Regions from separate parts of the Kitasatospora sp. NPDC088160 genome, predicted to be linked through region 3. Evidence: riboswitches for the same ligand, from Rfam matches in the RefSeq annotation. Region 3 holds a riboswitch; each other region holds the start of a gene.

Region 1 (9,860 bases), on a different contig from region 3:
GAGCGCGAAGGCGCCGTCCGCGAACGGCAGTCGGGGCAGCGCGGCGGCCACGTACTGCTGCGGGTGCGCGGCCGAGTCGGCGGCGAACAGGCGGCGGGCGCGGTCCCAGCTGCGCAGGTAGCGGTCCGGCCGGCAGGAGCGCGGTGACGGGTACAGGTGCGGACGGGCGGCCATCGCGGTGGCCATCGACGCCCGGGCCGCCAGCGCGTGGGCCGCGACCTCGGGTGCGGGGAGCGCGTACGCCGGGTCGGCGGCGATCACCCGGCAGCCGAGCCGACGCGCCTCGGCGGCCAGGCCGGCCGCACCGCCCGGACAGTCCAGCACCGGGCCCGGCAGCGCGGCGAGCTGGGCCCGGGTGAGGTCGAACAGGTCGCAGTACTCGTCCAGCGGGCGGGAGGTGACCAGGATGTCCCGGCCCAGGGCGCCCGGGTCGGCGGGGGTGTGTGCGGCGGCCACCCGGCCATCCCAACACGGGCCGGCCCCACCCGCATCCGGAGCACGTCCGGGTGTGGGCGGGGCCGGGGAGGCGGGCGGGGCCGGGGAGGGCCGTGGGGTTCAGCGGCCGAGCAGGCCCTGGGCGGCGGCCCGGTTCACGTTGGTCAGGCCGCGGACCAGCTGGGCGGTGAGGATGATGAGCAGCACCCCGACCAGCGAGAGGCCGGCGATCTGCCAGGCCCCCTCGATGTAGTAGACGTGCTGGACGTTGTCGCTGTCGTAGAAGTCGAAGACCCGGTACCCGCGCCAGGAGGTGAAGGCCGGAAAGACCCAGTGGTAGAGCGGGTACAGCGCCATCGCCCAGCCGAGCAGCAGGAACACCAGCGACAGGACGAAGCTGAGGACCGCCCACGGGAACATCACCACCTGGTAGAACGCGGCCTTCCACCCGGCCGGGTCCGCCAGCCGCGCGGTGATCGCCCCCCAGGTGCCCGGGCGGGTCTGGCGCACCGGCGCCGGGGCGGGCACGTCCAGGGCCAGCATGCCGCGCACCCGGGCCCGCTCCATCCGGCCCATGCCGCGGGCGACGGTGGTCAGGAGGGCGAGGACGGGCAGGCCGAGGACGGTGACGAAGGTGCCGATCCCCATGCAGAACAGCACGATCGAGACGGAGAAGCCGATGACCGACAGCGGCAGGCCGGTGAGCGTGTAGCCGATCTCGCGGTAGTAGTGCCCGGAGAACGGCGCCCGCCAGACGGCCGGCGGCTCCTCGGTCCGGTGGGCCCGAGCGGGACGCGGGTCGTCGCCGTAACCACCGAGGACGTCCCACTCGCGGTCCTGCGTGCTTCGGCTGATGCTCATGTCCCGGCCCCGGTCCCTCGTTCTCGACTGCTGATGGCATCAGTCTGGTCGAACGGCGGGCCGGGGAGGATCCGGAGGCCTGGCGGATCGGGGGTGGGGTTAACCCCCCGGGCCTGACCCGGCAGGCCTGCCCCCAGGTCCGCGTGGACGTCCGCGTCGGACGTCCACGCCGGGCCGTCAGCCGGTCGCGCCGCTCCACTCGTCGGCGAGCAGCGAGTACAGGTACGAGTCGGACCAGGCGCCACCCTTGTAGAGGTCGTGCCGGACCCGCCCCTCCAACTGGAACCCGAGCCGGAGGAGCACCTTGGCCGAGGCGGCGTTGTCCACGTCGACCCGGGCCGCCAGCCGGTGCACGCCGAGGGCCTCGAAGGAGAGCTCGCAGAGCAGGCCGGCGATCTCGCCCGCGTAGCCGCGGCCCCAGACGTCGCGGCCCAGCACGTAGCCGAGGTGGGCGGAGCGGTGCTTGCCGAGGGTGAGGGAGGCGTGGGCGATCGGCACGGCGTCCACCGGGTCCTCGGCGTCGTCGCGCCGGGTGACGGCCAGCCGGTAGGTGTCCCGTTCCGGCGCCATCGCCTCCTCCAGGTAGAGCTCGATCTGGTCGGCGCAGGTTTCACGGTCGCGCGGCTCGAAGGGGAGGTAGCGGGTGACCTCCGGGTCGCTGAACAGCCCGTACAGCGCGTCCACGTCGCCGGCGGTGTGGTGATACTCGCGGATGGCCAGCCGGGGGCCGGTGAGTCGTACGGGGACCATGGCAGCCGACCCTACCCCCGGCCAGCGGTTACCGTTCGAGCTATGAACGACGAAGACCTGCGGCTCGCCCCGCGCACCAGGGCCTCCGACCTGCTCGCCTGGGCGGCGGAAGAGGACCGCGCCCCGGTGGCCGAAGCGCCGCTGCGCGCGGTGCTGGCCCTGCTGGAGCTGGGCGAGGGCAGGATGCACGACGGCTGGCCCGAACTGACCTCGAACGCGGTGGAGCACCTGCTGTACGAGCGGCTCTACCTGTACGTCCAACCCGAACCGGAGGCGGACCCGCTGGCGTACGGCGCCGCCGTCCGGCTGCTGACCGACCACCAGCGGGCCGCCAAGCGGCTCAACGCCAAGCGCCAGGAGCGGCTGCACGCCGAGGCCGAGTGGCAGGGCGAGGTCGCGGCCGGGCTGCTGCGCCGCGCCGACCTGGTGACCTGGCCCCGGCTGTACGCGCTGCTGCTGCACGCGTACGGGGCGGACGTCGCGGATCCGGAGGCGGTGCGGGAGTGGCTGACCGGCTTCCGGGAGCTGGCGCAGGAGGAGCGGCTGGCCGTGTTCGCCGCACTGGCGCAGACCGGCTGGCTGGACGAGGTGGACGAGCAGGGCTGGAGCCCGACCCGGGTGATCTCGGTCGGCATGGCCACCGACGGCGCGCGCCGGCTGCTGGAGCAGGGCCTGATGCGGCGCAGCTACCGCAACCTGGCCGAGCTGACCGCGCTGGGCCGGCCGATGCCGGACGAACTGGCCGGGGACTTCGGGGCGTTCGAGGAGGCGGCGGTGGAGGCCGCGCTCGACCTGTACGGGGAGTGGACGGTGCCCGGGCTGCCGCGACTGCTGGTGGAGGAGTTCCCGGACCTCGCGCCGGAGCCGGGGCAGGAGGAGATCGACGCGTACCTGGCCGGGCTGGCAGACCCGGCGCAGGAGTGACGCGGCGAAGCCCCGGCCGCGGTGCCTTCTGGTTCCGGCGGCCGGGGCTTCGCGGGTGCGTCAGGGGTTGACGCCGCGCTGCTGGAACCAGGTCTCCGGGTCGACGGGGGCGCCGCCACCGGGGCGGACCTCCACGTGCAGGTGCGCGCCGGTGACGTTGCCGGTGGCGCCGACCTTGCCGATCTGCTGGCCGGAGCCGACCTTGCCGGAGCCCTTGATGATCGAGGAGAGGTGGCAGTACCAGATCTCGGTGCCGTCGGGCAGGGTCTCGACGATCCGGTAGCCGTACGAGCCGGACCAGCCGGCCGAGGTGATGGTGCCCTGGCCGACCGCGTAGACGGGGGTCCCGGTGTCCGCGGCGAAGTCCAGGCCGGTGTGCAGGTGGGCCCAGTAGCGGGCGCTCTGGCCGTAGTGGGCGGTGAGGTGGTAGTCGCGCACCGGCAGGGTGAGGGCGGCGGCCTTGGCCCGCTCGGCCTCCTCGGCGGCCCGCTTGGCCTCGGCCTCCTTCGCGGCGGCCTTGGCCTCCGCCTCCTTCGCGGCCTGGACGCGGGCGTCCTCCTCGGCGGCGGTGCGCTGGCTGTCGGCCTGCAGCTGGATGCGGGCGGCGAGCGCGAGGCCGGGGTCGGCGGAGAGGGCGACCGGGGTCTCGTCCGGGGTCTCGATGGCGGGGGCGGCGGCCGGGGTGGCGGAGGCGAAGCCGGTGGCGCCCAGGGTGGCGGCGACGGCGGTGACGCCGAGCAGCGGGGAGGCCCCACGGACCTGACGCGGCATCCGGTGCCGGTTGGTCTCGGCCTCCGGGCCCGCGTACTCGGGGCCGTCCGGGCCGGGGTGGTCGAGGAGCCGGGTACCTGCTGCGAGGCCGGCCGGGTGTGCCGGAGTGTGCGTCGACGCCACGGAGGCGCGCTCCTTTCCTTCCTTCGCGCCTACCGGGTTAGCTGACGGGTTCGGAGCAGGAAGGTCTCCTACGGCCGGGCCGGAGCCCCGCCGATTCACCCCAAGGAACGTGGTTCCCCGGCTCCCTGACCTGCCCGGAGGCCGGTCGGCGGGATTAGGCGACGGCGCACGGTGCCGTCTGGGTACGGCGTTGACGACCGCGCTGCGTTATCAAACGTTAATCCTAGGAGGCCCTGATTCCAAGCCGTTCGCCCGGGACGACCGGAGACGGGCGGGGCACTCCGGGGCACGACGGGCGTTTTGTTCCCCTTGGACGCCCCTGCACCCCCTTGAGCACCGTTGACGCCACCTCACGTGATCGGACGTCAACGAACGGCCCTTCATCCGCGCACCCCCCGCCAGCCTCCCCCGCTCCGCAGGGCGCGAGGGCTTGACGGCTAAGGCTATTAGCCTTAGCTTTATGGCTATCGGCGGCAGCGCCGAAGCCCCGCACCGGCAACCCTCCGGAGGCCCACCATGAACGCCACCAGCGCCCCCACCACCCAGTACCTCGACGTCACCGGCGGCCGCCTCGCCTACGACGACACCCGACAGGGCGACGGCGCCCCCGTCGTGCTGCTCCCCGGAATGCTCGACACCCGCGCCGCCTACCGGCACCTCCGCCCGCTGCTGGCCGCCGCCGGCCGCCGGGTCATCACCATGGACCTGCGCGGCTTCGGGGAATCCTCGATCATCTGGGACGACTACTCCCCCGCCGCCATCGCCACCGACGTCCTCGCCCTGCTCGACCACCTCGGCATCGACCGCGCCGTCCTGGTCGGCAACTCCTACACCGGCGCGACGGTCGTCAAGGCCGCCGGCGACGCCCCCGAGCGGGTCGCCGGCATCGCCCTGATCGACGCCTTCATCGAGAACCCCCCGCCCGGCGCCCTCATGCGCGGCGCCCTCCGCGTCATGGGCTTCCTGACCGTCCACTCGCCCGCCTTCTGGGGCCTCTACCACCGCAAGCTGGCCTACCCGGGCGCCAAGCCCGCCGACTTCGACCCGTACGTGGCCGGACTCGTCGCCGCCATGCGCACCCCCGGCCGCAAGACCGCCACCCGCGGACACGTCAGCGGGGACTCCGCGCCCGTCGGCTGGACCGCGGCCGTGCGCTGCCCCTCGCTCGTCATCATGGGCAGCAAGGACCCCGACTTCCCCGAGCCGGAAGCCGTCGCCGACCGGCAGGCCATCGCGCTCAACGCGCGGAAGGTCATGATCGACGGATCCGGGCACTACCCGATGGCCGACAACCCGCAGGCCACCGCCGACGCCCTGCTGCCCTTCCTCGCCGAACTCGCCTGAGCCCCGCCCGCCCACGTCAGCCCCGCCACGCCACGTACGCCTTCCACCGACGGAGAGCCCACACCATGCCCCGAGTAGGACTCACCCCCGAGCAGGTCGTCGACCACGCCATCGCCCTCATCGACGAGCAGGGCGCCGACGCCCTCACCCTGGCCGCCGTCGCCGCCCGGGCCGGGGTCGCCACCCCGTCGCTGTACAAGCACGTCAGCGGCGGCCTCGCCGAACTGCGGCGGCTCATCGCCGTCCGGGTCACCGAGGAACTCGCCGACCGGCTCGCCGAGGCCGCCGTCGGCCGCAGCGGCGACGACGCCGTCGACACCGTCCTGCGCGCCTACCACGCGTACGCCACCGAGTACCCGCACCGCTACAACGCCCTCCCGCAGGCCCCGCAGCCGGACGACGACCTCACCCGCGCGGCCGGACGGCTCGTCGGGGTGATCATCGCCGTCCTGCGGGAGTACGGCCTCGACGGCGCGGAGGCGATCCACGCCGCCCGCACCGTCCGCTCCGTCGCCCACGGCTTCGCCTCCCTCTCCATCGGCGGCGGCTTCCAGCTCGCCGAAGACCTGGCCACCACCCAGAGCCGCCTCATCACCCTCCTCACCACCGGGCTCCGCACCTGGCCCACCCCCTGAGACGCCGGCCACCGCACCGGCCGCGGCACGACCCACCCGGTCTCCCACGACGACGGAACGGCCGGCGCACCGGGTGAGGCGTGCGCGAGAAGTCGGACCCGCCGACTTCCCGTGCGGCGGGCAGGCAGCGGGCCTGGGGGTGGTGGGGCCGGACGGGTTAGTGTGGCCGGGCTGACTGGTGGTCATGACAGGGGACCGCCGACCCCTTGGCGGAGGTCCACGTGCCCGCACCGATAGCGAGGGCGCGGCGGTGGTACCTGCGGCTGCTGGACGGGAACGCCCGGGCCGCGCGGTACGCGCTGGGGGTGCTGCTCGGGGTGACCGCGGTGCTGAGCGTGCTGCCGATCGTGCTGCCGTACAGCTGGCCGCCGTCGGCGCTGGTGCTGCCGCTGGTGGTCGGCGGGCTGCTGTTGCGGCGCGGGCAGCTGCTGGTGCTGGTGTGCGCGGCGCTGGCCGGCGGGGTGCTGGGGGCGGTGGTGCGGGATCCGCTCGGGGTGCGGATCGGGGTGACGCTGGTACTGGCCGCGACCGCGGTGACGGTGCTGGCCGCGAACCGGTTCCGGCACCGGCTGGGTCTGCGCGGGACCCAGGGCGATTCGATGCTGCTGGAGCTGGCCGAGCACACCCGGACGCTGGCCCGGCTTCCGGAGCGGCTGCTCGACTGGCACTTCGACAGTGCGCTGGCGCCGGCCGGCGACACCTCGTTCTCGGGTGACTTCCTGCTGTGCGCGCACCGCCCCGAGGAGGATCTGCTGGAGCTGCTGCTGGTGGACGTGTCGGGCAAGGGCAGCCGGGCAGCGGCCCGCTCGACGCACCTGTCGGGCGCGTTCGCGATGCTGCTGGGGCGGGTGCCGCCGGAGGCGTTCCTGCCGGCGGCCAACGACCACCTGGTGCGGATGGGCTGGGAGGACGACTTCGCGACGGCGGTGCACCTCGCGCTGCGCCCGGCGACGGGCGACTACCTGCTGTTCAACGCAGGCCATCCGGCGCCCGCGCAGTTCCGCCGGGCGGACGGCGGCGGCTGGGCGCGGTCGGGGCACGGCGGCCCGGCGCTGGGGCTGGTGTCGGGCGCGCTGTATCCGGCGGTGTCGGGGCGGCTGCGGCGGGGCGATTCGCTGCTGCTGTTCAGTGACGGCCTGGTGGAGGTGCCGGGTCGGGATCTGGACGAGGGGGTGGGTCGGCTGCTGGCGGCGGCCGAGCCCGTGGTGCGGCCGTGGCGGACGCAGCAGCAGCTCACCCGGGGTGCGGCGGAGCGGCTGGTCCGGACGGTGGCGCGGGACGCGGCGGACGACCGGACGCTGGTGCTGGTGCGCCGTCTGGGTCACCATTCACCCGCTTCAGCACCCGCTTGAGAAATAAGGTATTAAGAATTAAGTGCCCGTTCGGGCACCCAGAGGGCACCCACCCCCCGAGAGCGGAAAGGCCGGGTATCCGATGGACCTGAGCTCTCCGTGGGTTCCCCCCTCCGAGGACGAGAGCCGGACGCCGCGCAGCAGTCCCACCGCCCGCAGCCCCATGCGCTGCGTGCGCTTATTGCTCGGCTGCACCAGCGCCACCGAACTGCTCGGCACCGTCCTCGCCGAGGGGCCGGGGTGGATCACCGGCGAGGGTTCCGCGCTCTACCTGCTGGATTCCGCCGGGATGCTCCGACTGACCGCCTCGCACGGGCTGCCGGACTGGGCCCACGAGCGCTACAGCACCGTCGATCCGGCCAGTGACCTCCCCGCCGCGATGGCCCTGCGGTTACGCCGCCCCTACCTGCTCAGTCCCGAGCACACCAGCGTCGACTACCCGAACAAAAACGTCGGCATGGGCACCGGCATGGTCGCCGTGATCGCCCTGCCGATGGTCGTCGACGAGCGGCCGGTCGGCGTCCTCGCCCTCGCGCTGGCCCACCGGGGCACCGTCCCCCGCCGCGACCTGGACGTCCTGGAGACCATCGGCGAGGCCTGCGCCCACCGGCTGTCCCACCTGCTCGACCACGCGGACGCCCGGATACCCCAGGATCCGGCCGGGGCACCGCCGGACGGGGCCGGGAGCCTCCCCGCCGGGCTGGCCCACCCGATGCTGTCGCTCGCCGTCCGGGCGGCCGGGCACGGTGCCTTCGAGCGCGATCTGGTCACCGGCGAGAGCTACTGGGACGCCGCGGCGTTCCGGGTCACCGGCCAGCCCGCCACCGCCGACGGCTCCGCTCCGGAGCTGGACCGGATCGTCCACCCGGAGGACCTGCCGGACGTGCAGGCCGCGCTCGCCGAGTCGCTGACCACCGGCGGGTGGTACCGGATCGGGTACCGGGTGCTGCGCGGGGGCGGCAAGGTGGCGCGGATCGAGGAGACCGGCGAGGTGATGCTGGACGTCCACGGCCGGCCGGTCCGGGTCGCCGGGCTGCTCTCCGACCGGGACCAGGGCCGGGCCCAGGGCCAGGATCGGGACCAGCGCCGGGAACACCCCCGGGAGCAGGCCGAGGAGCAGGCCACCCCAGGCGGGGCCCGGACGGCACTGCTGCTCGCGCTCACCCGGTCGCTGTCGCGGGCGGTGACCGTCCGGGACGTCACCACCGCCGTCACCGACGTCGCCCGCCCGGCGTTCGGCGCCGCCAGCATCGTCCTGGACCTGGTGGACGAGGGTCGGCTGCTGCCCGTCTCGCACACCGTGTACGGCGGGCCGAGGCGCACCGAGCTGACCCGGCTGGCGGACCTCTCCGAGAACGTGATGCAGCACGCGCTGACCCGCTCGGCCCCGCTGTTCAGCGAGCCCGACGCGGGCCGGGGCCGGCACGGCCCGCTCACCCCGGCCTCCTGGGCGGTGCTGCCGCTGGTCGCCTCCGGGCGGCAGGTGGGCTCCTGCCTGATCACCTTCTCCGCCGAGCGGGCGTTCGGCCGGGAGGACCGCACCCTGTACTCGGCCTTCGCCGGGATCCTGGCGCAGTCCCTGGAGCGGGCCCGGCTGTACGACACCCACCACCACCGCGCCACCGAGCTGCAGCGCGCGATGCTGCCGCGCACCCTGCCCCGGCTGCCCGGGATCGCCAGCGCCGCCCGCTACCTGCCGAGCACCGAGGGCATGCAGATCGGCGGCGACTGGTACGACCTGCTGAGGCTGCCGGACGGCCGGATCGGGCTGGTGATCGGCGACGTCCAGGGCCACAACGCGGAGGCGACGGCGGTGATGGGCCAGCTGCGCAGCGGCCTGCGGGCGTACGCGACGGACGGGCACGATCCGGCCGCCACGCTGGCCCGGACCAGCCGGCTGCTGACCGAGCTGGACACCGACCTGTTCGCGACCTGCCTCTTCCTGGCCCTGGACCCGACCGACGGCGCGCTGACCGCGGCCCGGGCCGGGCATCCCGCGCCGGTGCGGATCGCGGACGCCGGGGCCGTCGAGCTCGACCTGCCGGGCGGGCCGCCGCTGGGCGTGGACCCGGGGCAGCCGTACCCGCTGACGGCTGGTCGGCTGGCGGTCGGCGAGACGCTGCTGGTGTACACCGACGGGCTGGTCGAGGACCGCGAGGAGGACTACGACGAGTCGGTGCAGCGGATGCTCGGCGGGCTGGAGCTGTGGGCCCGGCAGACCGGCCCGGCCCGGGCCGGCGCGGCGCCCGCGCTGGAGCGGCTGGCCGACCTGCTCACGCTGAACGTGACCGAGCGGCGGTCCCGGCCGGACGACGTGGCGCTGTTGCTCCTGCACCGGACGTCGCCCCTTCCGTAACACCGTGCACACGTTCCCCACACATCCCAGGACGTGACTCGGCCATCTCCCGCCCGGCCCGGCCGACGCGCCGCAGGCGCCCCACCGGGGACGAACGTCCTCGGGCCGCCCGGATCGCGGTCGAACGGCGCCGGTTTGACGCCGTATTGACTGGATATTGACGAGATCCGGTCACTTGGCGAGATCCGTTCACACCTTCGTAGGATCATCACCCTAGAATTCGCGGCGTGACGATGACTCAGTGGTGCGCAACGGCAACCGGCGTACTCGCCGCCCTCGCCCTCGTGGCCACCGCCCGGTACCGCGTCG
Region 2 (9,860 bases), 200 kb from region 3:
ACCCGGACTCCGGCGCCTTCGTCCAGGACCCGGAGCAGCAGCAGCTCGGCGCGATCCTCCAAGGCCTGCTGCTCGACTGGGGCGCACCGGACCCGGCCGCCGAGCACGCGGTGCTGCGCAGCGCGCTGATGGGCGGCTGCATCGGGGTGCTGCTGCCGGGCGCCGAACTCCCGCTGGCACTGATCCGGGCCGACCTGTTCCGCCGCTACGACCTGCCCTGGGAACTGGGCACCCCGCCGCAGGCACTGCCGCCGGAACGCGAACGGCCGCCGGCCCGCGGCTGACGGCGGGTGGACGGCGGCTCGGTGTCCGGGCGACCGATCGCGGGAGCCGGACCCGTACGCTCTGCCGGGAGTTCCTCTCAGCGCTCCTTGAGGATCGACGCCAGCAGGTCCACGGTCCGCTCCGGCGTGAGGCTGTCCACGCAGAGCCGCTCCATGACCTGGATGTACGCGTCGACGTCGTCCCGCTTGTCGAGGTACAGCGCGCTGGTGAGCTGCTCCAGGTAGACGACGTCCGCGAGGTCCTGTTCAGGGAAGCGCAGGATCGTGAACGCCCCGGACTCCCCCGCGTGCGCGCCGAATCGGAACGGCATCACCTGGATCACGACGTTGGCCTGCTCGGCGACGTCGATCAGGTACTGCACCTGGCCGCGCATCACCTTGGGCCCGCCGACGGGGCGGCGCAGCGCGGCCTCGTCGATCACGGCCCACAGTCGCGGGCTGGCGCCCTCGGTCAGCAGCTTCTGGCGACGCAGGCGGAGGCTGACCCGCCGCTCGATCTCCTCCTCGCTGACGACCGGCCGACTCTGGCCGAAAACCGCCCGTGCGTACTCCTCGGACTGCAGCAGTCCGGGGATGAACTGCACCTCGTAGGTGCGGATCAGCTGGGCGGCCTCCTCCAGGCCGACGTAGGTCTGGAACCAGCCCGGCAGCACGTCGTTGAAGCTGTGCCACCAGCCGGACTTGTTGGCCTCGCGGACCAGCCCGAGCAGTGCCTCCCGCTCCAGGCCGTCGTCCACGCCGTAGAGGCTGAGCAGGTCGGCGACGTCGCGCTCCTTGAAGCTGACGCGGCCGAGTTCCATGCGGCTGATCTTGGACTCCGAGGCCCTGATCGCGTAGCCGGCGTCCTCGCGCGTGATGCCGCGCGTCTCACGCAGGCGACGCAGCTGAGAACCGAGGAGGATCCGGCGGACCATCGAGCCGCCGCCCGGCTGAACTGTGGTCATGCGGTCGAAACCTCCACCTAGGGCAAACAGCGCACAGTCTGCCATCAGTTGAGCGCTCACGGTGCCGATACTGACGGATGTTCCTATCAGTTCCACACTCCACACACCAGGATGCACGTGCATCCGGCGCTTGCATATGCCAATAGTGCGACTGCACGTGAATCGACTCTTGCATCTGCAGTGAGCGCACACCACCATGGTGCACGTGCACCTGCACATCCCTGGCATTCCCGCGGGCTCCGCGTCGACCCCACGCGCGACTCCGTGCACCGACCCGGCAGCGTTCCCCCGCGCCACCGGGGGTTCGTGTGCGCGCGCGCTGGTCGAGGGGGCGGCCGAGCGGCCGAGCGAGTCGGAGGTGACCGGCATGACCCCGGCGGGTCCAGCCGTGTCCGCCCCCTTATGGGAGGAGCTCTTCATGAGCACCGGTACGGCTTTGGCGGTTGACCCCCATGTGGTCACCTGTACGCTCGCTCCTCGCTTCGAAGCCGTCAGAACCGCGCGCGACTTCGCCAGAACCTCTCTTCAGCGCTGGGGCCTGATGGAGCTGTTCGACGACGTCGCGCTGGTGGCCTCGGAGCTGGTGACCAACGCACTGCGGCATGCGATCGGCGCACGGCCCGACCCTGCGGGTGGCGTCCAGGGCGAGTACGACTTTCCCATACAGCCGACCCCTGAGGGCCGGCTGCCGATCCGAATAAGCCTGGTCCACCGCTCCCCCCAGGTGGTCTGCGCGGTGAGCGACCCGAGCTGCATCGGCCCGGTCGCCCGGGAGGCGGACTTCGTCGCCGAGTCCGGCCGCGGACTGCACCTGGTGGAGTCCTTCAGCCGCTCCTGGGGTTGGCACCCGCTGGGCAGCGGCAAGGTGGTCTGGGCCCTGTTCGAGGCGGAGCCGGCCACCGGTTCCGAACTCGGTGGACGGCACCGGCGCTCGGCCTAGCGCCAGGCGGCGCGCGGCCGGCCGAGGGAGGCCCCGGGAGGACCGCACCCCGGGCTCCGCGGAGCGGATCGACGGGCCTGGCACAGGTGCGCCACGGGCTCCGGCCCAGCCCTCAGGGCGATTCCCGCGACGATTCCCGGGCCTGTCTCCCGGACGAGCCGGCCGGACCGACGGCCGGGCACCCCGGCGGCCCGACTCCCGTCCACGTCCGGGCCCCCAGCCGTGCGCGGGACCACCCGCCACACCTGCGCGCGGTCGGCCGCGAGAACGGCCGCCACGAGAGCGCCCGCCACGAGAGCGCCCGTCATGTGGCCCCGGACCGGCCCCGGACAAGACAAAGGCCGTCGCGGTGTCAGCACCCACGACGGCCCCCCGATGGCAGGACGGCGGCCGGTCAGACCGCCAGGTGGTCGAACTCCCCGTCCTTGGCCCCCAGCAGCAGGGCGGCGATCTCGGCCCGGGTGTAGATGAGCGCCGGACCTTCCGGGAAGCGCGAGTTGCGCATCGCCACATCGCCCCCCGGCAGGGCCGCGAACTCGACGCAGTTCCCCTGGGAGTTGCTGTGCAGGCTCTTCTGCCAGACAACCCCCTTGAGGTCGGCGGCCGCCATCCCGTTGTAGGTGTCGTACGAGCCGTACGTGTCCTGCGAGTCGTGCATAGAAATCTCCCGAAGAGCTCCGGAGTGGTCGTCCAGCGCGGCGCTCCCGGCACCCGCCGAACGAACGGACCGGCCCCGTACCGGCCCGGCACAACGCCTCACTTGACGCGATGATAGCTGCTGTGCACGTGCATCAGCACGGGACATTGCAGGTGCACGAGGCCTTTCACCGGCAGTTCTGAACTCTTCACGGACCCTTCTCCTGACGGTACGTAAACGGACATAGCCGAGTGAATCGCCAGATTCTCGATAACCGGCCGTGAGCGATTCCCCGCTGAATGTTGATCTTCAGACGCCCGGAGTCGCGCCTTCGTGACCCTCCGTCAGGCGACCTCCCGGCTGTGAGACATCTCACGCGCCACAGAAGCAACTCGACGCCCCGTCGGACACGTCAGGGCAACCAGCGGTGATCGCTCGAAGGCTGGGTGAGATATGTCCGGATTGCGGGCAAACCGCCCGGACGGACACGACGGGAGCGCGGCGCACCCGCCATGACCACGTGAAACTCGAACGGCAGCCGAATGCAGGCCTGACGGGCCGATGTCCTACGATCTCCGGCATGAGCACCGCAGCCATCCCGGGCGCGCCACTGCCCGTCCGCACTCCAGGCTCCCGTGCGCGGGGGCGCCACCGCCGCCCCGAGCGCCCCGAGATCCCGGCCGGATCCCCGGCCCTGGTGCTCGCCGTGCCCGCGACCGCCGGGCCCGAGTCCCGCTCGGTCGTCGAGGAGCTGCTGTCGATCGTCCGCAGCGAGCAGGGCGACATCCAGACCGCCGTCGGCTACCTCCCGGGCGAAGCCGCCCAGGGCGCCGACAGCGACGACCGCACCGTCGCCGAACTGCTGGCCATGGCCGCCGAGGCCGGCCTGCCCGCGCCGGTCCTGGTGCCGCTGGTACCCGGCCCGCACGGATTCCTGACCGAACTCCACGCCCTCGCCGCCGAGTACGGAGCCCCCGTCACCGACGTGCTCGGCCCGCACCCGCTGCTCGCCGAGGCCGTGCACGTGCGCCTGTCCGAGGCCGGCCTGGCGCGTGCCGACCGGGCCCGGCTGTTCGCCATCGCGACCGCCGCGGACGGCGTCGTGCTGACCACCGTCGGCGGCGAGGAGGCCGCTGCCGCTGCCGGCATCACCGGTGTCCTGCTGGCGGCCCGGCTGGCCGTCCCGGTCGTGCCCGCCGCGCTCGACGTGCCGGGCTCGGTCGCCGCGGCCGTCAACCACCTCAAGGAGACCGGCTCCCAGCGCCCGGCGCTGGCCCCGCTGGTGATCGGGCCGGAGGCCGACTCCGAGCTGCTCGCCACGGCCGCCGAGGAGACCGGCTGCCCGTCCGCGGCGCCGCTGGGCGCCTACCCGACGGTCGGCCAGCTGATCGCCTCCACCTACCTGGCCGCGCTGCCGGCGCCCTCCCCCGAGGCCCTGGCGCAGGCCGAGGCCGAGGCGGCGGAGGCCGCCGAGGGCACCCACGCCGACCACTCCGGCCGGGGTGGTCGCGCCGCTCACGCCGCTCACGCCGCCGCCGAGGAGTCGGCCGGCCAGTAGTAGCGGTCACCGCACGTGTGAAGGGCCCGGAACGTAGCCGTTCCGGGCCCTTCCCGCTTGTCCCGTAAGGGAGTTAAAGGACGAATAGGTGTGATGTCCGTTCTATCCGCATTTGTTCACCATCGCTCGACGCACCCCCCGACGGCCACAGTGCGGACACGCCGCTCTCCCGGCGGGCAGGCCCCCGGGCGACCCGACCCACCGTCACCCGCCTCCTGAAACGCAGACAGTTGCGCGCACCCTTCGCAGCGTTGCCGGAAATCGGTCATTTCCGATCATGACAAGTGAGGGGAACGACCGTTCTCGCCAAACCGTGATGCGCGTCACAGGTGTTTGCAGTTTGAACTTAAGTCTGCTTAACGTGCTCCCCGTTCGTGGCCACACGAACCCAGTTCATCCGCGACGCCGAGTCCTGCCGTCGGATGTCCTGGCAGCGCGAAAACGCACCACGGCAGGAGCGGGGGACCCACAGGTAAGTCGCCCCGGACCGTTCCCCGGAACGATCCAGGGCTAGGGGTGAAGCCGCGCCCACAGCGCGGCCGGGCAACTCCAGCCCGAATCCGACAGCTCACCTCGCAGGCGTGGGAGAGGACTGCGTCTTCATGCTGCCCACCAACGGCACCCGTCTGTCCAGTCGTACCCGACGCGTGATCGCCGCCGTCGGCGTCGCGGGCGTCGGCCTCACCATCCCCTGCCTCACCTCCGGCACCGCCTCCGCCGCCTCCGTCGCCACCTGGGACAAGGTCGCCCAGTGCGAGAGCACCGGCAACTGGAGCATCAACACCGGCAACGGCTTCTACGGCGGCCTGCAGTTCACCTCCAGCACCTGGGCCGCCTTCGGCGGCACCGCCTACGCCCCCCAGGCCAACCAGGCCACCAAGGACCAGCAGATCGCCGTCGCCGAGAAGGTCCTCGCCTCGCAGGGCCCCGGCGCCTGGCCGGTGTGCTCGGTCCAGGCCGGCCTGACCAAGGGCGGCACCCCGGCCGCCGTCGACACCTCGGCCGGCTCGACCACCGGCTCGGCTGCCGGTTCGACCGCCACCAAGCCCGCCGCGAAGCCGGCCGCCCCGGCCGCCAAGCCCGCGCAGACCCAGACCCCGGCCCCGGCCGCGAAGCCCGCCAAGCCGGCCGCACCGGCCCAGGACCAGGCGCAGGCCCCCGCCGACTCCACCAACGGCACCTCGGCCCAGAAGGGCCAGAGCCAGGCCCGGAACAGCGCCCAGCCCCAGGCCGACGACTACACCGTCGCCTCCGGCGACTGGCTGTCCTCGATCGCCGACAAGCACAACCTCCAGGGCGGCTGGCAGCGGCTGTACGAACTCAACCGCGGCACCCTGACCGAGGGCCCGGACTCCATCTACCCGGGCCAGCGCCTCTCGTTCAAGGACGGCGGCCAGGCCCAGCAGTCGGCTCAGGCCGACCGGTCCGGCTCCGGCTCGTCGGCCACGTCCGGCTCGGACTTCACCTGGTTCGACCGCTCGCAGAAGTCCGGCCAGACCTCCAACGGCGCTGTCGCGAGCGCCAAGCCGGCCGCCCAGCCCCAGGCCCCGGCCACCAAGCCGGCCTCCAAGCCGGCCTCCAAGCCGGCCGCCCAGGCTCAGACCCCGGCTCAGACCCCGGCCGCCACCGGCAGCATGGCCGCCGCGGTCTCCTTCGCCCAGTCGAAGGTCGGCCAGGCGTACGTCTACGGCGGTACCGGCAACGGCGGCTGGGACTGCTCCGGCCTGACCCAGGCCGCGCTGCGCGCCGCGGGCGTCTCCGTCCCGCGCGTCGCCGCCGACCAGGCCGCCGCCAGCACCCGCGTCTCGCTGGACAGCCTGCAGGCGGGCGACCTGCTGTTCTGGTCCAACAACGGCCAGAACTCCGGCGTCTACCACGTCGCGATCTACATCGGCGGCGGCCAGTACGTCGAGGCCGCCAACCCGAGCTCGGGCGTGCGCCTGCAGACCGTCGCCAACTGGGCGCCGGACTTCGCCGGCCGGGTCTGAGCACGACCGACGGGTGACAGCCGACAACTGACGGCTGACCCGGCACCCGGGCGGCACACAACGGACCCCGGAGAGCAACTGCTCTCCGGGGCCCGTCCGTTGACCGTCCTCAGCGCGCGCAGGCCCCCGTGGACCCACGCATGACCAGCTCCGGCTGGAACATGAACTCCCCGCGCTGGACGGCGTTTCCGCCGACCTCCTCCAGCAGCGCGTCCACCGCCGCGGTCGCCATCGCCTCGACCGGCTGGCGGATCGTGGTCAGCGGCGGCTCGGTGAAGGCGATCAGCGGCGAGTCGTCGAAGCCGACCACCGAGACGTCGTGCGGCACCGACAGCCCACGCTGCCGCACCGCCCGGATCGCCCCGAGCGCCATCATGTCGCTGCCGCAGACGATCGCCGTGCAGCCCTTGTCCAGCAGCGCGCCGGCCGCCGCGTGCCCGCCCTCCACGCTGAACAGCGTGTGGTGGACGAGTTCCTCGGCCTCCTCCTGGCTCCGTCCCAGCACCTCGCGCATCGCCGCCGTGAAGCCCTCGATCTTGCGCAGCACCGGCACGTACCGCCGCTGCCCGACCGCCAGCCCGATCCGCTCGTGCCCGAGTTCGGCCAGGTGCTGGACGGCCATCCACATCGCGGCCCGGTCGTCCGGCGAGATGAACGGCGCGTCGATCCGCTCGCTGTAGCCGTTGATCAGCACGAACGGCACCCCTCGCCCGGTCAGCCGGGCGTAGCGGTCGAGGTCGGCGGTGGAGTCGGCGTGCAGCCCGGAGACGAAGACGATGCCCGCCACGCCCCGGTCGACCAGCATCTCGACCAGTTCGTCCTCGGTGGACCCGCCCGGTGTCTGGGTGCACAGCACCGGGGTGTACCCGTGCCGGCTGAGCACCTGCTCGATCACCTGGGCCAGTGCGGGGAAGATCGGGTTGCTCAGCTCCGGCGTGATCAGCCCGATCAGGCCGGCGCTGCGCTGGCGCAGTCGGGTCGGCCGCTCGTAGCCGAGCACGTCGAGCGCCGCCAGCACGGTCTGCCGGGTGGCGGCGGAGACGTTCGCCTTGCCGTTGAGTACGCGGGAGACGGTGGCTTCGCTGACCCCCGCCTGCGCCGCGATGTCTGAGAGTCGCGCCGTAGTCACGGTCCCAGAGCCTATTGCAACCACGTCAGACCGCCCACCAGCCGGTGCTGTCCGGCGCGAGCACCGTCTCGCTGCCGTCGACCACCAGCTCCACCGAGGAGAGCAGCAGCTTTCCGGGCGCCGCTATCCGGACCGGCTCGTCCGTGGCGTTGACGGTGCAGACGAAGGAGCCGCGGCGGAACGTCAGGGTCCCCTCGGGGCCCTCCAGCCACTCCACGGCCGTCCCGGCGCCGAGGTCGTCCTGGGAGCGGCGGACGGCGAGCGCGCTGCGGTACAGCTCCAGGGTGGACGCCGGGTCGCCGGTCTGCGCCTCGACGCTCAGCTCGGCCCACTCGGCCGGCTGCGGCAGCCAGGACGGCCCGCCGGCGACCGGGCCGAAGCCGTACGGGGCCTCGGTGCCGGACCACGGGATCGGGACGCGGCAGCCGTCGCGGTAGCCGTCCTGCCCGGCCTTGCGGAAGAACGACGGGTCCTGGCGGACCTCGTCCGGCAGGTCGGTGACGTCCGGCAGACCGAGTTCCTCGCCCTGGTAGATGTACGCGGAGCCGGGCAGCGCGAGCATCAGCAGGGTGGCGGCGCGGGCGCGGCGCAGGCCGAGCTCGCGGTCGCCGGGCGTGCGGATCTGGGTGCCGAGGCCGGGCGGGTTGGCGAAGCGGGTGGCGTGCCGGGTGACGTCGTGGTTGGACAGCACCCAGGTGGTCGGGGCGTCGACCGGGCGCATCGAGTCGAGCGAGACGTCGATCACCTCGCGCAGCGCGGCGGCGTCCCAACCGGTGCCCAGGTACTGGAAGTTGAAGGCCTGGTGCAGCTCATCGGGGCGCACGTAGTTGGCGGTGCGCTGGACGGTCGGGGTCCAGGCCTCGGCGACGCCGATCCGCTGGCCCGGGTACTCGTCGAGGATCTTGCGCCAGCTGCGGTAGATCTCGTGCACGCCGTCCTGGTCGAAGAACGGCATGACGTCGTTGCCGAGCAGCTTGAGCTGGTCGGAGCCGCCGAGGTCGGGCAGGCCGGGGGCCTTCACCAGGCCGTGGGCGACGTCGATGCGGAAGCCGTCGACACCCATGTCGAGCCAGAACCGCAGGATCGAGCGGAACTCGTCGGCGACGGCCCGGTTCTCCCAGTTGAAGTCGGGCTGCTCGGGGGCGAACAGGTGCAGGTACCAGTCGCCGGGGGTGCCGTCCGGGTTCTCGCTGCGGGTCCAGGCCGGGCCGCCGAAGATGGACTCCCAGTCGTTGGGCGGCAGTTCGCCGTTCTCGCCCTTGCCGGGGCGGAAGTGGTACCGCTCGCGCAGCGGGGACTCGGGGCCCTCGCGCAGGGCGCGCTGGAACCACTCGTGCTGGTCCGAGGAGTGGTTCGGGACGAGGTCGACGATGATCCGCAGCCCCAGCTGGTGGGCGTCCCGGATGAGCGCGTCAGCGTCCAGCAGGCTGCCGAACATCGGGTCCACGGCGCGGTAGTCGGCGACGTCGTAGCCCGCGTCCGCCTGCGGCGAGGCGTAGAACGGCGACAGCCAGACCGCGTCCACGCCGAGGTCGCGCAGGTACGGCAGGCGGCTGCGGATGCCGGGCAGGTCACCCATGCCGTCGCCGTTGGAGTCGGCGAAGCTGCGCGGGTACACCTGGTAGATGACCGCGTCCCGCCACCAGCCTCTGGACGCGCCGCCAGTCGCAGGAGCCGGGGTGACCGCCTCGTGGGCGGCGGCGTCGGCGGCAGGCCGGGAGGTGTCGGCCAGGTTCTGGGTCATGGACGGTATCCCTTGGGGACTAGAGGAGCGAGGAGCGTTACGACTTGGAGGCACCGGCGGTCAGACCGGTGACCAGGTGGCGCTGCACCAGGTAGAAGAAGGCTGCCGACGGGATCGCGATCAGCACGGCGGTCGCGGCCATCAGGTTCCACTGGGCGTCGTGCTCGCTGACGAAGGTCTGCAGGCCCACGGCCAGCGTGTACTTGTCGGAGCTGAGCATGAAGGTGGAGGCGAACGGCACCTCGGCCCAGTACGTGAGGAAGGAGTAGAAGGCGGCCACCGCCAGGCCCGGGCGGGCGAGCGGCAGCACCAGCCGCCAGAAGGTGCCGAACGGGCTGAGCCCGTCGACCCGGCCGGCCTCGTCGATCTCCACCGGGATGGTGTCGAAGTAGCCCTTCAGCAGCCACGCGCAGTACGGCACGGTGGTGGTCGAGTAGACCAGGATCAGGCCCAGGTAGCTGTCCAGCAGGCCGAGGTCGGAGAGCATCGTGTACATCGGCACGATCAGCACCGCGATCGGGAACATCTGGGTGACCAGCAGCGACCACATCAGCGGCCGGTGGCCGGGGAAGCGCATCCGGGAGACGGCGTAGCCGGTGGTGGCGGCGACCAGGACGCCGAACACGGTGGTGACGC
Region 3 (9,860 bases):
CCCGAACCAGGCCGCCTGAGCAGACCGTCTGAGCAGACCGTCTGAGCAGGCAGTCTGCCCAGACGGCCTGAGTAAGCCGACGGACAGCGAGGGGGCGCGGGGGCGGTGAGGCTCAGGCCACCCGCTCCAGCGTCCCGGTGTGCAGCTCGCCGACCCGGCCGCCCTCGCCCTCGTACGTCCAGAAGGCGCGTACCGTCAGCCGGCCGAGGTCCATCACGTGGCTGACGGTGATCCCGCTCTCCTCGGTCCAGCTGATGAAGTAGATCTCCGGCGCCACCTCGGCGACGTGCAGCCGCACGTCCTCCCACTGGCCCGCCGACTCGCCGAGGCCCTCCCAGCGCAGCCGCCTGCCGTCGGCCGAGTAGGTGTTGCGGAAGGCCGCGCCGTTGTCGGCCCGGAAGAGGTAGGTGCGGCCGGCGAAGGCGGGCAGGGGCGCGGTCATGGTGGGGCGGTACCTCGTTCCTGTGGGGCCGTGCACGGCGGTCTTGTGCACTGCGGAAGATGTCGGACCTCCAATTTATCCGACCCGGTGAGCCGGGTGGGCGCACCCGTGGACGGTGCGCCACGGCACCGGCCGCCACCGCGCAGGCCGGCGCGGTGTGCGGCGGGCACCTGGGCGCCCGCCGGCGGCCGGTCCTACCGTCCACCCCCATGAGACGCACCCCCACTCCCGTGCGGCACACCCCCACCGCCGTCAGACGCACCCCCACCGCGTTGTCCGCCCTCCTGCTCACCCTCGCCGCGCTGCTCCTCGGCACCCCCACTCCCGCCCAGGCCACCGTCGCCCAGACCGCCACTGCCCAGACCGCCGCCCAGGCGGCCACCGCCCCGCTCGCCCTCGAAGCCGCCTTCCCCGCCCCCGGCAACGGCTGGGCCAAGGTCGAGCGCTACCTCGACACCACCCCCGGCTTCCGTACCGAGCAGTACCCGGCCGACGGCCGCGGCGACCAGGACGGCGCCCGCCGGACGTACTTCGGCGGCACCGGCCAGCCCTCCTCCAGCCGCTTCCTGCTGTACTCGGCGACCGGCTGGGACACCGGTAGCCGTCCGACCCCCGTGCTGCTGGTCCACGGCGCCAACGACAACGCCGACCGCGCCTGGGCGAACCCGGGGGAGAGCGGCACCTGCGGTGCCTCCGCCTGCCCGTCCACCGGCCTCGCCCAGTACCTCGCCGGCACCGGCCACCGGGTGTTCGCCATCGGCTTCGCCCACAAACAGGGCGACAACCTGCTCCAGGCGCAGGCCGTCGGCGACGCCGTCGCGCTGATCCGGGCCCGCCTCGGCGTCCCCCAGGTGGACGTGGTGGCCTGGAGCAAGGGCGAGGTCGCCGCCCGGGCGTACGTGTCCTCGGTGCGCCCGTCCTGGGGGCGGGCCTACGCGGGCGACGTGCGCCGCCTGATCACCCTCGGGGGCCCGAACGGCGGGCTCGACTACGTGTACGCGCACGGCTGGTCGTTCGACCTCGCGAGCTGGCCGGCCTGCGGCGGCACCGCCAACGCGCCGTCCCCGCACCTCTACATGACCTGCTACGGCACCTACACGGCGCAGCCCTGCCTCGGCGTGCTGCCCACCGGCGGCTACGACTGCTACCCGGGCCAGCGCCAGCTGCTCGCCCGCTGGGACGGCCGGTACGGGGTGGACGGCACCGCCCAGGACTGGTGGACCACCTACTACGGCGGCCAGGGCTTCTACACCTCCGGCCAGGGCATCCAGGCGGCGATCGACGCCGGTTCGCTGATCGCGCCGCTGCAACAGGCGGGCGTCCCCGCGTCGGTGCGCACCTATCTGCTCGCGGGCGGGTCCGCCGACATCCCGGGCGTGCTCAACGAGAACCGGGGGCCCAGCGACGGCATCGTGTTCACCGCGAGCGCCCTGGACACCACCGGCATCGCGACGATCGGCGGCACCCGGCTGCTCACCGGCCTCAACCACCTGGAACTCGCCTGGGCACCGGAGGCCGAGAGCCAGGTCGACAACTGGCTCGCTTGACCCGTGGACCGCCGATTCGCCGATTCGCCGATTCGTCGTTCGGCAGCTCGACGGCTCCGCTGATCCGTCCCAACTGATCCACCACGCAGCGTCGTTGATCGACACCACTGTGACCTGTGCGACAACCGGCCCGAGCAGGTTGTCCGTTCACGGACGGCCTGCCTAGCCTGCAACCGTCGTCCGCCCTCGCGGACCCCCGCCGCCGGGACGCCGAGTCCTGTCCACCCGCCGGCCGGCAACCGAGCACCACAGCGGACGGGAGCGGGGGAACCAAGGTCAGCGCCCGGCCCGTACGCTCCCGCGTGCGGGCCGTGGCTAGGGGTGAAGCCGCTTCCACCGGCGGCCGGGCTGCCTCAGCCCGAATCCGACAGCTCACCTCGCAGGCGTCGCAGAGGACACTGCCATGCACCAGCCTGCCCGGCGCCGCGCGCCGCGCCACGCCCGCCCCTCCCACCGGGGCCGCAACGCCGCCCTCGCCGTCACCGGAGCGCTCGCCGTCACCGGCGCCGGACTGCTCGGCCTGCCGGCCGTCTCCGGCGCCCAGGCCGCCACCGCCCCGACCGTCACCCAGGACCGGCTCGCCCCGGCGACCATGGTCGCCAACCAGGCCGCCACCGCCTCGCTGACCCTCCACTCCTCGGCCTGCTTCACCGCGAAGACCGTCGGCGTGGGCGTCCGGAACGCGGCCGGTGCGAACCTCGACTTCCCGGGCAACGCCTCCAATGTGCAGATCTGCCCGAGCGGCCTGTCCTTCACCAGCGGCGCACGCGCCCTGCCGGCCGGGACGTACACCCAGTTCGGCTTCTGGCAGGACCTCGGCGGGGCCTGGCACAACCTGGCCTCGCAGCAGCTGGTGGTCTCCAGCACCCCGGCGCCGACTCCGCCCCCGACCCCGACGCCCACCACGAAGCCGACTCCCGCCCCGACCCCGACTCCCGCCCCGACCCCGACGGCGACCCCCACCGCGAAGCCGACCCCGACGAGCAGCCCGAGCCCGAGCAGCCCGAGCGCCACCGCCAGCCCGTCGGCCGGCACCCCCGCATCCCCGGTCGCCGGCAAGTCGCTGACCTGGTCCGACGAGTTCAACGGCCCGATCAGCTGGGGCTCGCGCTGGGTCGGCGACAAGAGCACCGCGTACAAGTACGGCAACCACAACCCGGACGACAACAAGCTCGACCTGCTGAACAAGAACAACGTCAGCGTCGCGAACGGGGTCGCCACCTTCACCGCCGCGCCCGGCACCACCACGCTGGAGAACGGCAAGCAGGCCTGGAACACCGGCTTCCTGACCACCGAGGGCTCCAGCGAGGGCTTCCAGGTCAGGACCGGCGACTACGCCGAGACCCGGGTCAAGCTGCCGTCCGGCTCCGGCGCCTGGCCGGCCTTCTGGACCTGGAAGAACGGCAACGGGGAGGTCGACTCCTTCGAGTACCACCCCGACAACCCGAACCTGCTGGAGCTGACCAACCACGTCAACCCCGGCAACCCCAAGTACTACACCGACGCCGGCGCCGTCGCGAAGGACCAGTGGGTGACCATCGGCACCTATTACGGCGCCACCTCGGTGGACTGGTACGTCAACGGCGCCAAGGTGTTCTCGGACGGCAAGGGCGTCGGCGCCAACTGGTCGGCGTACCTGATCCTCAACCTGTCGGTCGGCGCGGGGAAGTACCACCCGGCGCCGCAGGGCACCGCCCCGATCACCTTCGCCGCCGACTACGTCCGCGTGTACCGGTAGGGCCTTCGGGGCTTCCGGGTCAGGAACCGGGAGCCGTCTCGACCACCGTGATGTCGAACGGCTGCCGGTTGTTCCCCTCGTCCGGGTCGTCCACGCCGCGCACCGCGACCGAGCCGCCGGTGAGCTTGCCGATCCGCAGGTCCGGGGAGAGGTGCACCGGTACCAGCGCGGTCGCGCTGCGCAGCGGGGGCAGTCCGGCCGGGAAGACACAGCGCACCTGTCGGCCGTTGAGCCGTACCTCGCAGTCCTCGGGGAAGTACGGGCCCACTGGGGAGACCCCGGGAGGCAGCGTCACCAGCACGGTGAACGGTGCGGCGGTGGTGTCCGGGCCGCGGTTGGCGATGAAGGCGTGGACGGTGGTGGTGCCGCCGGGCGGGGCGGCGTCCGGGTCGAGCCGGACCACCTCCAGATCGGAGCGGGACGCCGTGGGGGCTGCCGTGTCCACCGCCGGCCGGGGCTCGGGCCGCCGCAGCGCCCAGGACGGGCCGGCGGTCAGCGTCGCCACCGAACAGCCGGCCGCCATCGCGGCGACGAGCGAGGCCGCGCGGAATCCGCAGAGCCTGCTGGCCTGCCCGGACCCGCCCCGCCTGGACCCGCCCCGCCTGGACCCGCCCCGCCTGGATCCGCCCTGCCCGGACCCGCCTCGCATTGTCGAACGCCTGTACGTCATCGTCGTCCACCCTGTCCCGGGGCCCCGGCCGCCCGCGCCGCTGCGGGCCGCGTCCGCACCAGGGTGGCGGAGCCTGCGCCGGGGGCCGGTGCAACCCGCTCGGCGTCCGCCCGAACGGGGGAGCGTACGTACGGGAAGTCGACCGGATCGACTTCCCGTGCGTGAAGCGGGCGGTGGCGACGGGTCAGGGTGCGAGGACCTGCCCCAGCCGGGTCGCGATGTGGTGCATCACCGGCACCAGCGAGGACGTGCCGGCCTGCTCCTCCAGGGCCCGGATACGGGCCTCCGGGCCGGACACCGACAGGGCGGTGGGCGTCGGCGCGCCCGGTACGGCGAGCGCGATGCAGCGGACGCCGATCTCCTGCTCCTGGTCGTCGACCACGTAGCCGCGCTCGCGAGCCTCGGCGAGCTGGTGCAGCAGCTCCTGCGGGTCGGTGACGGTGTACTCGGTGTGCGCGGGCAGCGGGTTGGGGCCCAGGACGGCGCGCGCCTCGTCCTCGGGGAGCTGGGCCAGCAGCGCCTTGCCGACGCCCGTGCAGTGCGGCTGCACCCGTCGGCCGACCTCGGTGAACATCCGCATCGAGCGCCGCGACTGCACCTGCCCGACGTACACCACCTCGCCGCCCTCCAGCACCGCCAGGTTGGCGGTCTCGCCGGTGGCCTCCATGAGTTCGGCCAGGTAGGGGCGGGCCCAGCTGCCGAGCAGCCGGCCGGCCGTCTCGCCGAGGCGGATCAGCCGGGGGCCGAGGGTGTAGCGACGCGCGGTGTCCTGGCGTACATAGCCCTGCTGGACGAGGGTACGAACCAGGCGGTGGATGGTCGGCATCGGCAGGCCGGAGCTGGCGGAGAGCTCGCTGAGGGTGGCCACGCCGCCGGAGTCGGCCAGCGCCTCCAGGAGTTGGAAGGCGCGCTCGACGGACTGCACGCCGCCGGTCGCGCGGTCCGGGCTGGTCGTCGATGCTGTGTCGGGGGTCGAAACCACCGGCGTTCCCTTCGCTGTCGGGGAGGAGTAGAGTCCCGGCGATCACATCAACAAACCGTTGAAATTCTGTATCGCGGAAACTAGTCTCCACCTTACAGAATCGAACCCGCCGACAGGTGGGTTCCGATCAAGGAAGTTCCCACCGGAGCTCCCTTCGCCAGGCTCAACCGCTTAGGAGTGTCCTGCCCATGGCTACAGAACAGGGACCCGTCGGCGCCTCCCCCGCTGCTCCGGTCGTCACTGTCGCCGGTCCGCGCGTTCACCGGGCGGAGGAGGTGCTCACTCCGGAGGCGGTCGCCTTCGTCGTCGGCCTCCATCGCGCTTTCGAAGGGCGCCGACAGGAGCTCCTGGCCGGGCGGAAGGCCCGCCGGGCGGAGATCGCCAGAGCCGGCACGCTGGACTTCCTCCCCGACACCGCCGACGTCCGGGCCGCCGACTGGAAGGTCGCCGAGGCGCCCCGCGCGCTCCAGGACCGCCGGGTCGAGATCACCGGTCCCACCGACCGCAAGATGGTCATCAACGCCCTCAACTCCGGCGCGCGGATCTGGCTCGCCGACTTCGAGGACGCCACCTCCCCGACCTGGGAGAACGTGGTCAGCGGCCAGATCAACCTGATCGACGCCTTCGAGGGCCGGATCGACTTCACCACCTCCGCCGGAAAGGCGTACGCCCTCAAGCCCGCCGCCGAACTCGCCACCGTCGTGGTCCGCCCGCGCGGCTGGCACCTGGACGAGAACCACCTGCTCGTCGACGGCGCCCCGGTCGCCGGAGCCTTCCTCGACTTCGGCCTGTACTTCTTCCACAACGCCGCCCGGCTGCTCGCCAAGGGCGCCGAGGACCCCAACTCCGGCCCGTACTTCTACCTGCCGAAGACCGAGAGCCACCTCGAAGCCCGGCTCTGGAACGACGTGTTCACCCACGCCCAGGCCGCGCTCGGCATCCCGCACGGCACCGTCCGCGCCACCGTGCTGATCGAGACCATCACCGCCGCGTTCGAGATGGACGAGATCCTCTACGAGCTGCGCGACCACGCGGCCGGCCTCAACGCCGGGCGCTGGGACTACCTGTTCTCGATCGTCAAGAACTTCCGCGACGCCGGCGAGCAGTACGTCCTGCCGGACCGCAACAGCGTCACCATGGCCTCGCCGTTCATGGCCGCCTACACCCGCCTGCTGGTGCAGACCTGCCACAAACGCGGCGCCCACGCGATCGGCGGCATGGCCGCGTTCATCCCCAGCCGCAGGGACCCGGAGGTCAACGCCGCCGCCCTGGAGAAGGTCAAGGCGGACAAGGACCGCGAGGCCGGCAACGGCTTCGACGGCTCCTGGGTCGCCCACCCGGACCTGGTGCCGGTCGCCCGCGCCTCCTTCGACGCGGTGCTCGGCGAGCGCCCCCACCAGAAGGACCACCCCGGGCCCTCCGAGCCGGTCACCGCGACCCAGCTGCTCGACATCGCCGGCGCCGACGGCAGCTGCACCCACGCGGGGCTGCACAACGCCGTCCAGGTCGGCATTCGCTACATCGAGGCCTGGCTGCGCGGCCTCGGTGCGGTCGGCATCTTCAACATGATGGAGGACGCCGCCACCGCGGAGATCTCCCGCTCGCAGATCTGGCAGTGGATCCACAACGGCGTCGTCCTGTCCGACACCGGTGAGAAGGCCACCGCGGACCTCGTCCGCGCCCTGGTCGCCGCGGAGTTGGCCGAACTCCTGGCCGAGCTGGGTGCGGACGCGTACGCCGGCGGCCGCTGGCGCGAGGCCGCCCAGCTCTTCGAACAGGTCGCCCTGGCCGAGGAGTTCGCGGACTTCCTGACCCTCCCCGCGCTTCCCCTGCTGGGCTGAGTCCCAATCCATCCGCCGGCGCCGCCGCTGCCGCCTGCCAGGCTGTAGCGGTCCCGCCGGCCCATTGCTCCGTTCCGTACGGCGACGATTCCACCTGTCCTCTCGTCGCCGTGCGGAACGGCTTTTTCCCGGTACCCGGTAAGGAGTTCAACCGTGCCCCGCATCTTCTTCAACGGCCAGGCCATGGTCGGCGGACCGTTCCACGCCAAGGTCGCCGACTCGCTGGTCGGCCCGGCCCGGACGGCCCCCGGCTACCGCTTCTTCTCGATCGACGACGTCTGCCCGGGCCTGCTCGCCGATCCGGCGGTCGACACCGCCATCGAGGGCGAGCTCTACGAGATCACCCTGGAGCACCTGCGCGACGTCATCCTCCCCGGCGAGCCGCGGGAGTTGGAGCTCGGCGTCATCAAGCTCGACGACGGCTCCGCCTGCCTGTCGATGCTGCTCGCCCGCGGCGAGGTGGAGCGGGGGGTGCACCGCGAGATCACCCACCACGGGGGCTGGCGCGCCTACCTCGGCTCGCTCGGGCGCACCGCCTGAGACCGGGCGCGTAGCGGCGGACGCACCACGGCGAACGGATCACAGCAAGCGAATCACGGCGAACAGATTTCAGCGAACAGATAACAGATGACAACTTTCGTCAGCTGTCATCTGTTCGCTGTTATCCGTCACTCGTCACCCGCCCCCGGGCACGCCGCAGCCCCGGACCCTCGCCGTGGGTCCGGGGCTGCGGTCCGCGCGCCGGCCGGGAAGGCCGGGTTGCGGAGTCCGGGTCACGCACCGTCCCTGGGCGGCCCGGAGTTCAGGGGTGGAGGAGGAGCGGGGCGTCAGAGCGGCCGGGCGGCGAGCTCCTTGGCGGCGCGGGCGCAGGCGCGGGCGATCCGGTCCTCGTCGACGGTGGTCAGCTGGCCCTTCTCGACGACGGCGTTGCCGTTGACGAACAGCACGGCCAGCGGCGGCAGGGCGCCGAAGGTGAGGGCGGCGACCGGGTCGGCGATGGAGGAGTGCAGGACACCGTCGATCTTCCACAGCGCGAGGTCGGCGAGCTTGCCGACCTCGATCGAGCCGATCTCGTCCTGGCGGCCGAGCACCCGGGCGCCGCCCATGGTGCCCAGCCGCAGCGCCTGGCGGCCGGTGAGGGCGGCCGGGGACCCGTGCAGACGGTTGATCAGCAGGGCGTTGCGCAGCTCGGTGCCGAGTTCGCCGGACTCGTTGGAGGCGGTGCCGTCGACGCCGAGGCCGACCGGGACGCCGGCCCTGAGCATGTCGGGGACGCGGGCGATCCCGGCGGCCAGCCGGGCGTTGGAGGAGGGGCAGTGGGCCACGCCGGTGCCGGTCTCGGCGAACTTGGCGATGTCGGAGTCGTTCATGTGGACGCAGTGCGCCATCCAGACGTCCTCGCCGAGCCAGCCGACGGACTCGAAGTAGTCGGTCGGGCCCATGCCGAACAGTTCCTTGCAGAACTGCTCCTCCTCGGCGGTCTCCGAGCCGTGGGTGTGCAGCCGGACGCCCTTGCGGCGGGCGAGTTCGGCGGACCGGCGGAGCAGGTCGGTGGAGACCGAGAACGGCGAGCAGGGCGCGATGGCGATGTGCAGCATCGAGCCGAAGGAGGAGTCGTGGTAGGTGTCCACGGCGGCCTCGGAGGCGGTGAGGATGTCGTCGAGCTCCTCGACCGCGTGGTCCGGCGGGAGGCCGCCGTCCTTCTTGCCGCGGTCCATGGAGCCGCGCAGCGCCGTGAACCGCAGGCCGAGCTCCCGGACGGCCTCGATGGAGGCGCCGAGGACGTCGCCGCCGTCCTTGGGGAAGACGTAGTGGTGGTCGGAGGCGGTGGTGCAGCCGGACTTGAGGAGGGCGGCGGCGGAGCCCTGGCTGGCGGCGTGGACGAGCTTCTCGTCGATCCGGGCCCAGGTCGGGTAGAGGGCGACGAGCCAGTCGAAGAGGATGTCGTCCTGGGCGAGGCCGCGGGTGATCCACTGGTAGAAGTGGTGGTGGGTGTTGACCAGGCCGGGGGTGATCAGGTGGCCCTCGCCGTTGATCCGGCGCACCACGTTGTCCAGCCACTGCGGGGCGGGTCCGTCGCCGACCGACTCGATCGTGTTGCCGAGGACGACCACGTGGCCGCGGGCGTACTCGGTGTCGTCGGCGTCGACGGTGGCGATCGCGACGTTCTCGATGACGATCCGCTGGTCGGCGGGTGGGGGCTGGACTGCCATGGTGTCACTCCTATGGGGGAGGGCCGGGAGGGGCGTGCGCCGCGCGGCGTGTGCCCCTCCCGGGCCGGTCAGGACGGTGTCGCCGTCGGCACCGTCGCGCCGGAGGTCTTGCCGGACCTGGTCCGGCGGGCGGCTCCGGCGTGGTGGAAGAGCAGGTTGAGCAGGACGGCCATCACGCAGCCGACCGAGATCCCGGAGTGCATCAGGGTCCGGACGGCCTCCGGGAAGGAGTCGTAGAAGGTCGGCACCGCGATGGGGATGATGCCGACGCCGAGCGACACGGACACCAGGATGGTGTTCGAGCTGGACTCCATCCCAGCCTCCGCGAGGGTGCGGATGCCACTCGCCGCGACGGTGCCGAAGAGCACGATCCCGGCGCCGCCCAGGACGGGCTGCGGTACCAGGGAGACGAGCGACCCGAGCACGG

What was found. Region 3 has a riboswitch for cyclic di-AMP ahead of ACIOGZ_RS01530 (glycoside hydrolase family 16 protein). Riboswitches for the same ligand answer to the same signal wherever they lie in the genome.
Region 1: another riboswitch for cyclic di-AMP. It lies ahead of ACIOGZ_RS08830 (M23 family metallopeptidase); the one in region 3 lies ahead of ACIOGZ_RS01530 (glycoside hydrolase family 16 protein).
Region 2: another riboswitch for cyclic di-AMP. It lies ahead of ACIOGZ_RS02350 (transglycosylase family protein); the one in region 3 lies ahead of ACIOGZ_RS01530 (glycoside hydrolase family 16 protein).

Annotation. Positions count from the first base shown of each region.
Region 1 covers NZ_JBIUSS010000005.1:19,585-29,444, forward strand. Annotated here, with positions in the region: gene ACIOGZ_RS08810 (hypothetical protein) at 1-456, opposite strand, end outside; gene ACIOGZ_RS08815 (sensor domain-containing protein) at 556-1,296, opposite strand; gene ACIOGZ_RS08820 (GNAT family N-acetyltransferase) at 1,474-2,046, opposite strand; gene ACIOGZ_RS08825 (hypothetical protein) at 2,089-2,970, shown strand; gene ACIOGZ_RS08830 (M23 family metallopeptidase) at 3,031-3,864, opposite strand; cyclic di-AMP (ydaO/yuaA leader) riboswitch at 3,877-4,035, opposite strand; gene ACIOGZ_RS08835 (alpha/beta fold hydrolase) at 4,381-5,208, shown strand; gene ACIOGZ_RS08840 (TetR-like C-terminal domain-containing protein) at 5,274-5,843, shown strand; gene ACIOGZ_RS08845 (PP2C family protein-serine/threonine phosphatase) at 6,065-7,195, shown strand; gene ACIOGZ_RS08850 (SpoIIE family protein phosphatase) at 7,278-9,551, shown strand; gene ACIOGZ_RS08855 (sensor histidine kinase) at 9,785-9,860, shown strand, end outside.
Region 2 covers NZ_JBIUSS010000001.1:555,951-565,810, reverse strand. Annotated here, with positions in the region: gene ACIOGZ_RS02375 (TetR/AcrR family transcriptional regulator) at 1-284, shown strand, start outside; gene ACIOGZ_RS02370 (helix-turn-helix transcriptional regulator) at 362-1,228, opposite strand; gene ACIOGZ_RS02365 (ATP-binding protein) at 1,647-2,168, shown strand; gene ACIOGZ_RS02360 (DUF397 domain-containing protein) at 2,563-2,826, opposite strand; gene ACIOGZ_RS02355 (hypothetical protein) at 3,386-4,363, shown strand; cyclic di-AMP (ydaO/yuaA leader) riboswitch at 4,798-4,958, shown strand; gene ACIOGZ_RS02350 (transglycosylase family protein) at 4,945-6,351, shown strand; gene ACIOGZ_RS02345 (LacI family DNA-binding transcriptional regulator) at 6,461-7,480, opposite strand; gene ACIOGZ_RS02340 (glycoside hydrolase family 13 protein) at 7,506-9,224, opposite strand; gene ACIOGZ_RS02335 (carbohydrate ABC transporter permease) at 9,262-9,860, opposite strand, start outside.
Region 3 covers NZ_JBIUSS010000001.1:360,896-370,755, forward strand. Annotated here, with positions in the region: gene ACIOGZ_RS01515 (alpha/beta hydrolase-fold protein) at 1-19, shown strand, start outside; gene ACIOGZ_RS01520 (MoaF-related domain-containing protein) at 113-442, opposite strand; gene ACIOGZ_RS01525 (lipase) at 652-1,989, shown strand; cyclic di-AMP (ydaO/yuaA leader) riboswitch at 2,224-2,390, shown strand; gene ACIOGZ_RS01530 (glycoside hydrolase family 16 protein) at 2,393-3,727, shown strand; gene ACIOGZ_RS01535 (hypothetical protein) at 3,747-4,232, opposite strand; gene ACIOGZ_RS01540 (IclR family transcriptional regulator) at 4,582-5,379, opposite strand; gene aceB (malate synthase A) at 5,568-7,220, shown strand; gene ACIOGZ_RS01550 (gamma-glutamylcyclotransferase) at 7,374-7,760, shown strand; gene ACIOGZ_RS01555 (8-oxoguanine deaminase) at 8,048-9,433, opposite strand; gene ACIOGZ_RS01560 (nucleobase:cation symporter-2 family protein) at 9,502-9,860, opposite strand, start outside.